DNA from 3 places in the Enterococcus sp. CR-Ec1 genome. Region 2 is predicted to be linked to each of the others. Evidence: predicted binding sites of a transcription regulator. Region 2 holds the regulator's gene; each other region holds the start of a gene.
What was found. Region 2 encodes LexA, which represses DNA repair genes until DNA is damaged. Its sites were predicted from a motif close to CNAACANNTGTTNG; they were not measured.
Positions count from the first base shown of each region.

Region 1 (5,324 bases), on a different replicon from region 2:
TCAGCCTAAATACGATACTTTCGGAGCAATCAACACTATGGAATTTCTTATGCTATGTTTTAGTAGTGTCATCCCCATATATCATTTAAATGTACTTTATAGTAAATTTCCAATTTTAATTAGTACTAATTGATATTGGAAATTCATATGCTATTTTAAATCTTTGTCCTATTCTCAAGTAATATACTATTTAGTATATTCATCTTTCCTCACAAATAGTATATGTACATAAACATGTCCATAAATATATGTATCAATATGTTTATCACGTTATTCATATATACCAACACAAACATATGCATCAATATGTATTCCTTAAAAATCATAAACCTACTTACACTATGGGTAGTAAGCCATTCAAGTTGATAATTAGCACACTAAGAAGTTCTTTTCATAAGTACTAATCAATATATTTATATACATAAACATATTGATATACATAAACATGTGTGCTATAGTATAGGTATATAAAATCATATTAAATTGTAACGAGGTGTTTATATGGAAAATATTGTGCTATTTGATCTGAACGAAATAGACAACAAAAGGAATAAGACTCTTCAGAAATCCAATAGCTTGATTCAAAAAGCAAAACACACCTTATCCGCTAAAGAACTGACTTTAGTCGATTTTATGGTAACAAACATAAAAGAAACCGACGGTGACTTTTTTACAGTAGAAACATCTATAGCTGAATTAAATGAAATATGTAAATTTGGACAAGGTGGAGCTGCTCATCAAAATACTGAAAAAGCCTTATTAAATTTAGCTAATAAAGGGTTCTGGATAGAATTACCAGATGGCGCTAAAACAATCGGTCGTTGGCTTGACAAACCATACATCAAGAATGGAAAAGTCAAGTTGAGACTCGATTCTGATCTTGCTCCATATTTGTTGAATTTAGTTGAAGGGCAATCTACTAGACTATTTTTCCTAGACGTAGTGAATTTGAAAAGTATTCATGCAAAAAGGCTATACGAATATCTTCAGTCGTGTAAACCCAATAATGAAATATATCTTTCAGTAGAAGAAGTTAAAGAGCTATTTCAAAAGGAGCATCTTGAATGGTACAGAGTTCTTCAATATTTAAGGAAGGCTAAGGAAGATATAAATAACCTAACCACTATGAATATCGACTATGAATCTGTTAAAGAGGGGCGTACAACACTTGGCATTAAGGTGAGACACAAGAAAAAGGATTCAAAACTTATTAACTAGACCAAAACACGTCCATAAACATAGACATAAACATGTTTATGTCTATGTTTATGGATAATATAGTGACTAAATAACTTATTTAAAGGAGGAAAAAAATGTACACATTAACTGCAAACATTGAAAAAGGCGGAACAGGAAAGACGAGTACCCTTTATAATTTGGCAGAAAAGACAGCAGAGAAGGCCTCTGTATTGCTCATAGACCAAGACAAATCAGGAAACATATCAGATAGATATGGAAAGTATGATTTTGGTTTGCTAAAGGATGAAAACAAAATCTCAAATTTATATAGAGGAAATAACGTCGAACCTATTCATATTCACACTAATCTAGATTTGTTAGCTGGCGGCCCCGAGCTTGCAGAAATAGAAGACCTTATAAGGGACAAGCCGAATAATCGCTTAATTTTATTCTCCTGGTATGTAAATAATATCGAAGAACTTCAAAAAAAATATGATTATATTTTCATCGATACACACAACGATACAAGTTTAATAACCCAAAATGCTTGGGCAGTATCAGATGTTGTTTTAGGCGTTTCTGATCCCTCAATGGACGGTTTCAAAGCATTACTAAAACTAGGTAGAGATATTGATACTTTGCGTAAAGAATTAGTTGAGGTTCGATCGGGAGAGAGTTACTTAGTTGCCGAATATTACTTTATTGGTAACAAAGTCAAACATAATACTAATTCTAGTAAGGAATTCTTGGAGATCATTTCTAAAGAACCAAATTATTTAGGTTATATACCAGATAAAGAGCTAGTTAACACAGCTAATTTAGAAATGACGCCTTTAGCTGAACTTTCTAAAAACAAAGAACTGTACAATAAGCACAAAAACTTCTTCGATCATACTTGGGAAGTTTTCGGTACTATACTAAAAAAACTCAACGGAAGTGATAGATAATGGCAAATAGATTTGAAAAAGCAAAAAATACATTTGAAGAGGTACCATCTATTCCTAAAATAGAAAAATCGAATGCTGGTTTATTTGATAGTGCATTAAATCCAGCTGAAGAAGTGGAAAAAACAAAACCTTCTCAAATAACGCTTTATCCTTCAGACAAGAAAAAACTACAAATCCTTAAAAAGAAACTTAATCGCAAGTCTGCTTCAGAGGTAATTCGTGATTTGATTAACGCTGAGTATTCTAGACAATTTCCGGAGTAATACATAAAAGAAGTGTAAGCTTTTGCTTATGCTTCTTTTTTTATCCAAACACATATACGTGAATATGCCTGTGTTTATATACATGTGCTTGGATATGTTTATGTTTATATATATGTTTATAAACATATGTGTGTTTGAATATTTCTATGACTAATCGCTATTTTTCTAACTAAAACCAGCTGACTGTTAAGCTAACAATCGCTAATTAAATTGTAATTGAAAAATACCAATGGCAGTTCCAAGAAATTTTTTTATAACTCGTTCGCTTGACTTTATTTGCGAACGTATGTTCTAATACGTGTATATAAAATGTATCTTTTTTATAGAAAAGAGGCGTTACTATGGTTATGCAATTTGGTGCTAATCCACGGTTTGATTATACTAAGGAACCTTCCCGAGATATTCTTTGTATCGATTGCAAGTCCTTTTACTCGTCTGTAGAATGCGTTGAGAGAGGGTTAAATCCGCTGAAAACAAAGTTGGTAGTCATGTCTTATCCATCCGATAATCCAGCTGAACGAGGGAGCGGTTTGATCCTGGCATCAAGTCCTGCTGCTAAAAAAGCATACGGAATATCAAACGTCAGTCGGTCTCGTGATCTTCCATTCCCGTATCCGGAGGACTTGGTGATTGCACCGCCACGTATGGCACTTTATATGCGTAAAAACATGGAGATCAACAACATCTACAAAAAGTATGCAGACGAGCAGAATCACGCAGTTTACAGCATCGACGAGAGCTTTTTAGACGTCACTGACTCGTTAAGACTGTTTGGAGCAAAGAATGCTCGAGACTTAGCTAAAAAGATCCAAATCGACGTATATAAACAAACAGGAATCTATACTACGATCGGGATTGGTGATAATCCATTATTGGCAAAGTTTGCGTTAGACCTTGAAAGCAAAAAGAACACTGATATGAAAGCTGAGTGGCGATACGAGGACGTCCAGGAGAAGCTTTGGTCTGTCAAAGAAATAACAGATGTGTGGGGGATTGGCCGCCGTACAGCAATCAGATTGAACCGAATGGGCATATTTACTATGCATGATCTAGCACACGCAAATTATTATTTGCTGAAGCAGAATTTTGGCGTTTTAGGTACGCAGCTGTACGCAAATGCCTGGGGCATTGATCGATCATTCTTAGGCCAGAAATATACTCCCAAATCGAAATCTATCGGTAACAGTCAGGTTTTAAACCGCGATTATACCAAGAGAAAAGAGATTGAAATCGTCATAAAGGAAATGGCTGATCAAGTAGCAACTAGGTTACGTCGCGCAGGCGCAAAAGCTGAAGTTGTGTCACTTTGGATCGGGTTTTCCATGGGCTACGTCGATCGATCGCTGAAACGTGGTTTCCACCAGCAAATGAAAGTACCGGCCACAAACAGCAGCAAACAAATCTCTGGATACCTGCTTCAAATATTTGATAAGCATTATAAGTATCAGGATATCAGGAATATAGGAGTAAACTGCTCGAAACTCGTTTATTCTAATGCTCTACAGCTGGATCTCTTTGAGGATCCAGACGAGCAAGTAAAGGACTTGAAGGTGGATTATGTAGTTGATACTATCCGGAAGAAGTATGGCTTTAAATCGATTGTACATGCTAATAGCTTAATGGAGGGTGGACGTGCGATTGCTCGAAGCTCTTTAGTTGGTGGTCACGCAGGCGGCCTGTCCGGACTTGAAGGTGCAAGTCATGGTAAAGCGAACTAAGAAGAAGTTCCAAGACTATAATGAGTATCGCGATCGTCCTTTCGGCCTCAAGTGGGGGACTGCTTACGCAATGGACGAATTAATGAAGGGCGTAAAAGAGAATGAAGCTTGGGCAACCAAAGAAGTTGCAGGTCTTGACCTTATGACGCGCGAAAAGATAGACGCTATTCTATCTCAATCCTTTCTATATCATAAGCCTCTTTCCATTCAACTTAATACAAAAGACGAGTTCGGGCGATTCTTAGATCCGATAGAAGGATTATTTATCGGTGAAGCATATGAGGACTATTTTGTAATAAGCGATCGACAAATATTTTGGACAGACGTTCGTCACGTTGAAATTAAACAAGAAAAAAAATGGTTCGATATCGATTACTTTCGAAACAAGGGTTCTCCAGGTAAAATAGAAGAGAGGAAGAAAAAGAGAGATCCTGAAATTGAAATAATAAGAAATGAGTATTACCAACCGTTTATAGAAGACGATTAAAGAGGATTATCCATCTATAACGATTTAAAACGGCTTAGAATGGCCGTCTGACACACGCTTTTTATTAGAATATAGAAAATGGAGGGTATATTATGTGTGGTCGCTATTTTTTCGATCTATCATCAAATGAGCTGAAAAGTTATTATGATCAAGTCGCTCCGAATGCAACTAACAAGCACGTCCGAATCGGTTATAATGAAATTTTTCCATCAAATCATGTGGTAACCTTGGCCCTTAATCAGGAATCTAAAATAGTACCTGGGATCACTCGTTGGGGATTTGAAGGATTCAAAAAAGGGCAATTAATGATCAATGCACGATCTGAAACAGTGGAAGAAAAAAAGACGTTTTCTAAGCATTTCAAAGAGACACGTTGTGTATTTCCTATGTCTGGTTTTTACGAATGGAACCAGGAGAAGAAGAAAATTTTATTCTCAGCTGAAGACAATGATCTCTTGTATGTTGGTGGTTTTTATCGGATTCATAAAAATGGTGCCGGCTTTGAGACAGAATCAGTAATCATGACGACCATGCCTAGTAAATCTGTTGAACCTATTCACGATCGCATGCCTTTAATTATAAAGAAAAATGACATCAATAACTGGCTTTCAGATATAGAGTTTGCGAGAAACTACCTATCAACTGATATGCCGGAGTTAGCCCTGAGTGACGCTAAATAGGAGTACTTTCTGGTTTGCTGCTATTGATATTTCTTTGTAATTAGTATTCT
Region 1 covers NZ_CP025224.1:22,983-28,306, reverse strand. Annotated here, with positions in the region: gene CXM95_RS18510 (replication initiation protein) at 502-1,218, shown strand; gene CXM95_RS18505 (ParA family protein) at 1,314-2,126, shown strand; gene CXM95_RS18500 (hypothetical protein) at 2,126-2,389, shown strand; gene CXM95_RS18495 (Y-family DNA polymerase) at 2,731-4,107, shown strand; gene CXM95_RS18490 (hypothetical protein) at 4,091-4,594, shown strand; gene CXM95_RS18485 (SOS response-associated peptidase) at 4,687-5,274, shown strand.
Region 1: the regulator LexA is predicted to act here: its motif matches at 2,669-2,682, upstream of CXM95_RS18495 (Y-family DNA polymerase).

Region 2 (5,324 bases):
AAAATCGACCCTGCCAATCATGTTCATCTGGTCGTAGGTGATAACTGGCACGAAGGGGTTTTAGGAATCGTAGCTGGACGTATCATGCAAAGTACCGGACAGCCCGTGATTGTTTTGACCAAAAAAGAAAATGGGTTAGCAAAAGGGTCAGGTAGAAGTGTCGCTGCGTTGAATCTATTTGAAATGTTGGCTACGATGAAAGACATGTTTACCAGTTTTGGTGGTCATCATGCGGCGGTTGGCTTAAGTATCCCGATTGATCATTTGGACATGCTACAAGCTCAGATGAATCGCTATGTGGAAGAAAATGGAATTGATCTTAGTCAGGGAATCCCCTTAGCGATCGATGAGGAACTGCCATTGGCGGAAGTATCGATCAACTTTATTGAGTCTTTAAACGTTTTAGCGCCTTTCGGAACGGACAATCCGTTACCGAAATTTCTGTTTTCCAATTTATCGACTCAAAATGCCCGCCAGATTGGTACCGAAAACCAGCACTTGAAGTTAGTGATGACAGATGAGTCCAATCTACAGCTAGATGTGATTGGCTTTGGTTTTGGAAAAGACTCAGTAGAGTTTGAAAATGATCGACTATCGATCGTCGGTCAGCTTTCAATCAATGAATGGAATGGCAACAAAAAACCGCAGCTGATGTTGGATGACTTTGCAGTGGAAGGGCTGCAGTTGTTTGATTATCGTTCGAAAAGGAGTCGGCAAGGTGTCTCTCTGGGAAATGAAACATTAGGGGTCGTTTTCAATAAGAAACTGCCTCGAGAGCTGCAAGGATTTTGTGGACAAACGATCTTATTCGACTCGGTGGCTGCTGTGAAAGATACATTTTGTGCTGGTCCGTTCCAAGAGATCGCGTTTTTAGATTGTCCTGCTGATATTGCTGTGATCAAAGAGGTCGTTCAAGCGCTTCATGCTTCAAGAATTGCGTTTGTGTTTTACTCGACGGAAGATGCCTATTTAGACGGGGTAGGAACCAGAGAGCAATATGGTCGGCTTTTTCAATTGATCAAGCAGCAGCCTCGTTTGGATATTCGCTACAAATTAAAGATGGTCGCTAACTATCTAAAAATTCCAGAAAAATTACTTATTTTTATGATTCAGGTGTTTTCTGAGCTGGAATTTGTTACAATACAAGATGGTGTTTTGAATAAAACGGCTGATCCTGTTTCTCGTCCGCTGACAGAGAGTCATTTGTATCAGCAACGACAAAAAATGATCAAAACAGAAGAATTTTTATTAATGAGTGATTTATCAACCCTACGTCAGTGGTTGACAGTCTAGGAGGAAAAAAAATGGATTTAAAAGAGTATATTGCTAGTATTCCGGATTATCCCCAAGAGGGAATTATTTTTCGGGACATCTCGCCGCTAATGGCTGATGGAGAAGCGTATCGTTATGCGACACAGCAGATCGTTGAGTATGCACAAGAAAAAGGCATCGATATGGTGGTAGGACCAGAAGCCCGCGGATTTATCGTTGGTTGCCCAGTTGCGTACCAGTTAGGTGTCGGCTTTGCCCCAGTACGTAAAAAAGGCAAATTGCCACGGGAAACCATTGAAGCAGAGTATGAAAAAGAGTATGGCGTGGATGTTTTGACGTTGCATGCCGATGCTATCAAACCAGGACAACGTGTCTTGATTTGTGACGATCTACTAGCAACTGGCGGAACGATCAAAGCAACGATTGAACTCGTAGAAAAACTAGGCGGTATCGTTGTGGGCTGTGCCTTTTTGATCGAACTAATGGATTTACATGGAAGAGATAAAATCCAAGGTGTTGAAATCAAGACGTTAATGGAATACTAAAAAAGAAGAAACAAAAAAGGACTCGCAGGAGTCCTTTTTTGTTTCTTCTGCCTTATGGCGTATGTAGGGGAAGGATCATGGTTCGTAACGATAAAAATCATGATCGTGATAATAATGGCGGTTACGTTTGCGCTCTGCTTGGCGGAATTTCTTTTCATCCCATAGCATGAACCAAAGCATCATTAGAGGACAAAAAATCAGAACAGCACTTAGAACGCCAAAATAGCCAATAACAATACCCATCAATAAAACCCATAACATAAAACCAAATCGACGAACTGCTTTCATCTCATTCACTCCTTAAATAATACGAACTTATGTTTGTATACTTATTATACGAATGTTTGTTCGGTTTGTAAAGAGGAAAGAAAAAAAATCTTCGTAAAAACGAAGATTTCCTAGTCAGCTCGTTGAGCATCAAAGCAGATGTCGATACAACCCAACAACCAATCCTAAAATCGTTACGTCAGGCAAAATGATTGGTTCTAAGTAATCATTTTCCGGTTGTAAACGAATGTAATTCTTTTCTTTATAGAATCGTTTGCAAGTAGCTTCATCTTCATCTGTCATAGCGATCACAATATCACCATTTTGCGCACTTTGTTGTTTGCGAACGATCACTTGATCGCCGTCAAGGATGCCAGCATTGATCATACTTTCTCCTCGGATCGTCAACATAAACAAACTACCGGTACTATTTGCTAAATCTGGCGGAATTGGAAAGAAATCGGATGCATCTTCCACTGCTAAAATCGGTTCTCCCGCAGTTACGACACCAAGCATCGGAATGGATGCTGGCTGAACATCGATTTTTTCAAGACCGGAAGAAGTTAATTCAATGGCTCTGGGTTTTGTAGGATCTCGCAAGATCAACCCCTTTTTTTCAAGTCGGGACAAATGGCCATGAACAGTTGAGGTAGAAGATAACTGAACGGCTTCGCCAATTTCGCGAACAGTCGGCGGATAGCCTTTTTCAGTGACACGGGTATGAATGAACTTAAGAATTTCGATTTGTCGATTTTCTGTTCGTTTTGCCAAAACTGACACCTTCTTTCATTTGATAACATTAGTGTACCATAGGTATATCGAATATTCAAACAAATGTTCGCTTTTTACACTATTGTTTTTATTCGCTAGTTTGTAGTAAAATCAAGAGGGAAAAGGAGGAACGAATATGCTATCTCAAGAAAAATTAGCTCGAATCAATGAACTTGCCAACAAGAAAAAAACAGAGGGTTTGACTGAGGCAGAAACGAACGAACAAAAAGTTCTACGTGACGAGTATTTAACCGCCTTTCGTGGAGGAATGCGTCACCATATCGAAGGAATGAAGATCGTTGATCCTGAAGGTGCTGATGTGACACCAGAGAAATTAAAAGAGATTCAAAAGAAAAAAGGTCTCCACGGCAGATAATTGTGAATTCCTTTTCATTGCTATTGAAATAAGCATCTGAATCACGTATAATAAAAGATGTAATAAAGGTAAAAAAAACCTAAATTAGGAGGAACTACCATTGTTTGATAAAATCGATCAATTAGGAGTGAACACCCTTCGTACATTAAGTATCGAAGCCGTACAAAAAGCCAATTCAGGACATCCAGGATTACCGATGGGGGCAGCACCCATGGCCTATGCCTTGTGGACCAAACACTTGAAAGTCAATCCAACGACTTCTCGCAACTGGGTGGATCGTGACCGTTTTGTTTTGTCTGCTGGACACGGTTCGGCGTTATTGTACAGCTTGTTGCATGTGTCTGGTTACGATGTGACCATTGAGGATCTAAAAAACTTCCGTCAATGGGATAGCCGCACGCCAGGACATCCAGAAGTCGATCACACAGACGGCGTGGAAGCAACCACTGGACCTTTAGGACAAGGGATCGCCATGGCAGTCGGTATGGCAATGGCCGAAGCCCACTTGGCTGCAACCTACAATCGCGACAAGTATCAAGTCATCGATCACTATACCTATGCCTTATGTGGCGATGGGGATTTGATGGAAGGTGTTTCGCAAGAAGCTGCATCCATGGCGGGTCACATGAAATTAGATAAACTGATCGTCTTGTACGATTCAAATGACATTTCCCTAGATGGTCCGACTTCAAAAGCCTTTACAGAAAATGTCGGTGCGCGTTTTGAAGCGTATGGCTGGCAACACATTCTCGTTGAAGACGGCAATGATTTAGAAGCAATCTCAAAAGCGATCGACGAAGCAAAAGCTGAAAGCGACAAACCAACCTTGATCGAAATCAAGACTGTGATCGGATACGGTGCGCCAAATCAAGGCACCTCTGCCGTTCATGGTGCGCCGATCGGTGCCGAAGGCATTTCTGCAGCTAAAGCGATTTATGGTTGGGAATACCCAGAATTTACCGTACCTGAAGAAGTTGCCGCGCGCTTCAAAGAAACCATGATCGATGAAGGGCAAAAAGCTGAAGCCGCTTGGAACGAAACCTTCCGTGCCTATGAAGCAGCCTACCCAGAACTTGCTGCGCAATTCAAACAAGCCTTTGCGGGTGAATTGCCAGCAGATTGGGATGCAACATTACCAAGCTACGAAGTTGGCAGCTCACAAGCTAGTCGGGTTTCTAGCAAAGAGATGATCCAAGCCTTATCCAAAGCCGTCCCTAGTCTCTGGGGTGGATCGGCTGACCTTTCTGGCTCCAACAACACGATGGTGGCAGCAGAAAAAGACTTTGAACCTGGCCAATACGAAGGCCGCAACATTTGGTTTGGTGTCCGAGAATTTGCGATGGCGGCAGCCATGAACGGCATCCAATTGCATGGCGGTACCCGAATCTATGGCGGGACCTTCTTCGTCTTCGTTGATTACTTGCGTCCAGCGGTGCGCTTGTCTGCGATCCAGCATGCACCTGTGATCTATGTCTTGACACATGACTCCGTGGCGGTTGGGGAAGATGGACCGACCCACGAGCCAATCGAGCAATTAGCTAGCGTCCGTTGCATGCCAAATGTCCAAGTGATTCGTCCAGCAGACGGCAACGAAACCCGTGCTGCTTGGAAACTGGCTATGACAACAACGGATAAACCAACGGTCTTAGTCTTAAGCCGACAAAATCTACCAGTGATCGAAGGCACGCAAACCGGTGCGGATGAAAATGTCGCAAAAGGTGGTTACGTGATTTCAAAACAAGCTGGTGAAACACCAGCGGGTATTTTGATCGCCACAGGTTCTGAAGTGAATCTTGCGGTCCAAGCACAAGCTAAATTGGCAGAAGAAGGCATCGATGTATCGGTGGTCTCCTTACCAAGCTTTGATTTGTTTGAAGCACAAAGCTCAGAATACAAAGAAAGCGTCTTGCCAAAAGCAGTGAAGAAACGGGTAGCGATTGAAGCGGCTTCCCCATTTGGTTGGGAACGTTACACCGGTTGCCATGGAAAAGTGATCGCGATCGATCACTTCGGTGCATCAGCACCTGGCGACAAAGTATTAGCAGAATTCGGCTTTAGTGTTGAAAATGTTGTGAATACTTTTAAATCAATCG
Region 2 covers NZ_CP025223.1:1,801,382-1,806,705, forward strand. Annotated here, with positions in the region: gene recJ (single-stranded-DNA-specific exonuclease RecJ) at 1-1,293, shown strand, start outside; gene CXM95_RS08650 (adenine phosphoribosyltransferase) at 1,305-1,817, shown strand; gene CXM95_RS08655 (hypothetical protein) at 1,893-2,105, opposite strand; gene lexA (transcriptional repressor LexA) at 2,235-2,855, opposite strand; gene CXM95_RS08665 (DUF896 family protein) at 2,992-3,231, shown strand; gene tkt (transketolase) at 3,332-5,324, shown strand, end outside.

Region 3 (5,324 bases), 220 kb from region 2:
TTCACCGGTCTCTTCTGCCACTTTTGTGATCGCGATCAGATCGCGAATTTCTTTAATAATGGTTTTCGGTACGATCCCATGTTCTTCGTTGTAGGCTTCTTGGATACTTCGGCGTCGCGCCGTTTCATCGATCGCTCGCTGCATCGAATCAGTCATTTTATCAGCGTACATGATTACTTTTCCTTCAGAGTTTCGGGCTGCCCGTCCAATGGTTTGGACTAATGAGCGTTCGCTGCGCAGGAAGCCTTCCTTATCGGCATCAAGAATCGCAACCAGAGAAACTTCCGGCACGTCTAACCCTTCTCGCAGTAAGTTGATTCCGACCAGTACATCAAATTCACCGAGGCGCAGGTCTCGAATGATCTCTGTTCGTTCCAATGTTTTGATGTCACTGTGCAAGTATTTGACTTTGATCCCTAATTCTTTGAAGTAATCCGTCAAATCTTCAGACATTTTTTTCGTCAAGGTCGTCACAAAGACCCGTTCATTTCGCTCGACTCGCTCATTGATTTCTCCCACGAGGTCGTCAATTTGACCCATGATCGGTCGTACTTCGATCACCGGATCTAACAGACCAGTTGGTCGAATGATTTGTTGAACGACGGTATCGGTTTGATCGTATTCATAGGGTCCAGGTGTTGCTGACACATAGACGATTTGATTGACATGTTTCTCAAATTCTTCCAAGCGTAACGGACGGTTGTCCAGTGCAGAAGGCAAACGGAAGCCATAATCCACTAACATTTGTTTTCTAGCACGGTCACCATTATACATCCCACGAACTTGGGGCATCGTTACGTGTGATTCATCGATTACTAATAGAAAATCATCTGGGAAGAAATCCAATAACGTATAAGGCGGTTCCCCTTCTTTTCGTCCATCCATGTGGCGAGAGTAGTTTTCGATCCCTGAGGTATACCCCATTTCTCGCATCATTTCAATATCATAGTTGGTTCGCTGCTCTAAACGCTGTGCTTCCAGCAGCTTATTTTCTGCTCGCAAAACTTTCAGTCGTTCATCGAGTTCACTTTGGATTGAAGCGATCGCATGTTCCATATGGTCTTCATTGGTCACAAAGTGGGTTGCCGGAAAGATCGACACATGTTCGGTGTCACTCATGATCTCGCCCGTCAAGGCATCAACTTCACGAATCCGATCGATTTCATCGCCAAAAAACTCAATGCGCAACGCTCGCTCATCACGAGAAGCTGGGAAAATCTCCACAACATCGCCGCGCACGCGAAAACGCCCCCGTTGAAAATCGATGTCGTTTCGTTCAAATTGGATCTCGATCAATTCTTTTAATAGTTGATCCCGAGACTTTTCCATCCCTACTCGTAAAGAAACAACTTGTCTTGCATACTCGATCGGCGAACCTAAACCGAAAATACAAGAGACAGAAGCTACAACAATCACATCGTTTCTCTCTAATAAAGAACTTGTCGCCGAGTGACGGAGCTTATCGATTTCATCGTTGACACTGGAGTCTTTTTCGATGTATGTATCACTGGAAGGAACATACGCTTCTGGTTGATAGTAATCATAGTAACTGACAAAATACTCGACTGCATTATTTGGAAAGAAATCCTTAAACTCGCCATATAATTGTCCAGCCAATGTTTTATTATGGGCAATGATCAATGTCGGTTTATTGACTTCTTTGATTAGATTAGAAATCGTATAAGTCTTACCGGTCCCAGTGGCTCCCAACAAAATCTGTGCTTTTTTTCCACCGACCACCCCGTCAACCAATTGATGGATCGCTTCTGGTTGATCCCCAGCTGGTTGATATTTTGATACTAAGTCAAATTCATGGGAAGTTGTTCTTTCGATCATCTTAATTCCCCCTCGATTATTCTAAACGACAACAAAAAAAGAAAAACTCGCTGCCGCTTTTCCATAAATAAGTATATCATAGCGAACATACTTTCGCCATCATTTGCTATGAAAGTTTCATGCGATTAAGCATAACTTAACATGTTTGATTTTCTAACATCTGATGTGAGGTTTAAACGATTTTGTCATATTTTTAAAGAGAAAGACTTGTGTGTTGAAGAAAAAATCCATATAATCTATAAATACGTTATATCTAAAGGGGGAATTTTCTTGAAAAGAAAACACATGTCCTTCGCTTTAATCGCGCTGATTATCAGCATTTTTACGCTATCAGTAAAGTCAGCAAGTGCGGAGGAAACTACGTATAAGATAGGAACAGATTTAACATTTGCTCCTTTCGAATTCCAAAATGAAAATAATGAATACGTTGGGATCGATATAGATTTATTAAATGCGATCGCAGAAGATCAAGGTTTTGCAGTTGATTTACGTCCTTTAGGTTTTGACGCCTCCATTCAAGGCGTGCAATCAAATCAGTTAGATGGCATGATCGCTGGGATGAGTATCACAGATGAACGTAAAGAAACCTTTGATTTCTCTGATCCTTATTTCGATAGTGGGATTCAAATGGCAGTAGCTGCTGACAATGACAGTATTACTAGCTACGAGGATCTTGAAGGCGAAACGGTCGGTGCAAAGGTTGGTACCGAAAGTGCCCGCTTTCTAGAAAGCAATAAAGACCAATATGGCTACGACATCAAATTATATGATGACGCTACTGGACTATATGGCGCTGTACGCAATGGTACTGTGGCAGCCGCTTTTGATGATTATCCAGTGCTTGGCTATGCTATCAACAATGGCGAACCAATGAAACTTGTCGGCGAACCTGAAAAAGGCGCTTCTTACGGATTTGCCGTCAGAAAAGGCCAAAATCAAGAACTCCTTGAAAAATTCAACGCTGGTTTAGCCAATATGAAAGCTTCCGGCAAATACGACGAAATCGTCAATACTTACATCACAACGTCTGATACAGATGCAGGCACTAGTGAAATGGTGAAAGTCGAACCAAAGAAAGATGTTTACCGAATTGCCAGTGACTCAGCCTTCGCTCCATTTGAATTTCAAAATGAAGACAATGAGTATGTAGGGATCGATGTTGATTTAATGAACCGGGCGGCAGAATTGCAAGGGTTCAACATCGAATTCAATTTCATCGGTTTTTCCGGAGCTTTGCAAGCGTTGGATGGTAACCAAGCAGATGGGATGATCGCTGGGATGACAATCACTGATGAGCGTCGTCAATCCTATGACTTTTCTGATTCTTACTTTGAAAGTGGTATTCAGATTGCTGTAAAAGAAGGCAATGATTCCATCAAATCCTATGAAGATTTAGATGGAAAAACCGTCGGTGCAAAAGTTGGGACAGAAAGTGCAGACTTCTTGATCGCCAACGAAGAGAAATATGGCTATTCGATCAAATATTATGATGCTGCCGATCAATTATATGCGGCTGTTAACGGCGGACAAATTGATGCCATGATGGATGATTATCCAGTGATTGGTTATGCCATCAGCCAAGGACAAAAACTAGTGACACCGATTGAAAAAGAATCTGGTGGTCAGTACGGTTTTGCGGTGAAAAAAGACCAAAATCCTGAACTGATCCAAATGTTCAATGAAGCATTGAAAGAAATGAAACGGACTGGGGAGTACGATCAAATCATCAATAAATACATTGAAGATGGATCTGCCACAGAAAAACGAGTGGATGAATCAACGATCACTGGTTTGATCAGCAACAACTATAACGTCTTGTTAAAAGGATTGTGGAATACCCTTTTACTAGCATTGATTTCTTTTGCCTTAGCATTAGTGATCGGAATCATTTTTGGACTATTTAGTGTTGCTCCAATCAAAGCATTGCGGGTTTTAGCAGGGATCTATGTTGACATCATTCGTGGTATTCCTATGATGGTATTGGCTTTCTTCATCTTCTTCGGCCTCTCCGATGCGATTGGTATCACGATTCCGGACTTTGCTGCTGGGGTCATTACATTGACCTTAAATGCCAGTGCCTACATCGCTGAGATCGTCCGTGGTGGGATCAACGCGGTGCCAAAAGGTCAGATGGAAGCCTCTCGTAGTTTGGGGATGACCTACACTCGGACAATGCAGAAAATCATTTTACCGCAAGCGATCAAAATCATGATTCCATCTTTCGTTAACCAATTCGTTATCTCGTTGAAAGATACAACGATCATCTCGGTTATCGGAGTCGTGGAATTATTGCAAACCGGGAAAATCATCGTTGCACGAACCACACAAAGTACCTATGTCTACTTGATCATCGCGATTATTTACTTAGTCGTGATCACAGCTTTAACGAAACTTGCAAAAGTTTTAGAAAAGAAGGTGAAATAGCATGAAAGAAAAAATCTTAGTTGAAAGTCTTGTAAAAAAATACGGCGACAATACCGTATTGAACAATATCAATGTTTCAATCGCTGAAGGAGAAGTCGTTTGTGTGATCGGTCCTTCAGGATCTGGGAAATCGACGTTCTTACGCTGTTTGAACCGCTTAGAAGAACCAACCAGCGGCGATATTATCGTTGACGGCGCACATCTGATGGATAAAAACACCAATATCAATGCTGTTCGTCAACATATCGGCATGGTGTTTCAGCATTTCAATCTCTTCCCTCACTTGTCAGTTTTAGAAAACATCATTCTAGCCCCGATGGATCTAAAAAATGCTTCTCGGCAAGAAGCGGAACAAAACGCGATTCGTTTATTAGAGACGGTAGGTCTGGCTGATAAAAAAGACATGTACCCTGACAATCTATCTGGAGGACAAAAACAACGGGTGGCGATTGCTAGAGCCTTAGCCATGAATCCCGATGTGATGCTGTTCGATGAACCAACCTCCGCACTCGATCCCGAAATGGTTGGGGATGTACTCAATGTTATGAAGGATTTGGCAAAACAAGGAATGACCATGGTAATCGTTACTCATGAGATGGGCTTTGCCAAAGAAGTAGCAAACCGTGTGATGTTTATTGATGGCGGTAATTTCTTGGAAGACGGTACACCTGAGCAAATCTTTTCCAACCCTAAGCACGATCGTACGAAAGATTTCTTAGACAAAGTATTGAATATCTAAAAAAATCCTCTGCAACAGCTCTTTTCTCGGACTTTTGCAGAGGTCTTTTTTTTATTGATTTTTTCGTTTGGTTTCTTCTGAAATCCGCTTTTGATTTTCACCTAAAAATACTTTTGTATCGATAGGGTTGGCTTTGTTCGCCCCTCCGACGCCAGTATCAACCATCTTTCCCCAACCCTTCAATGGCTCTTTCCCTGCTGCACGAAGTTGCGCATTTTTTAAACGTAACGCTTGTTTTTTTGCTTCTTTTTTCGCTTGACGTTTTGCTTGCCACTGCTTTAAGATGCTCATCTTCATTCCCTCCTCTCCTTGTTATGAATCCTTA
Region 3 covers NZ_CP025223.1:2,025,394-2,030,717, forward strand. Annotated here, with positions in the region: gene uvrB (excinuclease ABC subunit UvrB) at 1-1,836, opposite strand, end outside; gene CXM95_RS09725 (amino acid ABC transporter substrate-binding protein/permease) at 2,107-4,260, shown strand; gene CXM95_RS09730 (amino acid ABC transporter ATP-binding protein) at 4,262-4,999, shown strand; gene CXM95_RS09735 (hypothetical protein) at 5,051-5,290, opposite strand.
Region 3: the regulator LexA is predicted to act here: its motif matches at 1,919-1,932, upstream of uvrB (excinuclease ABC subunit UvrB).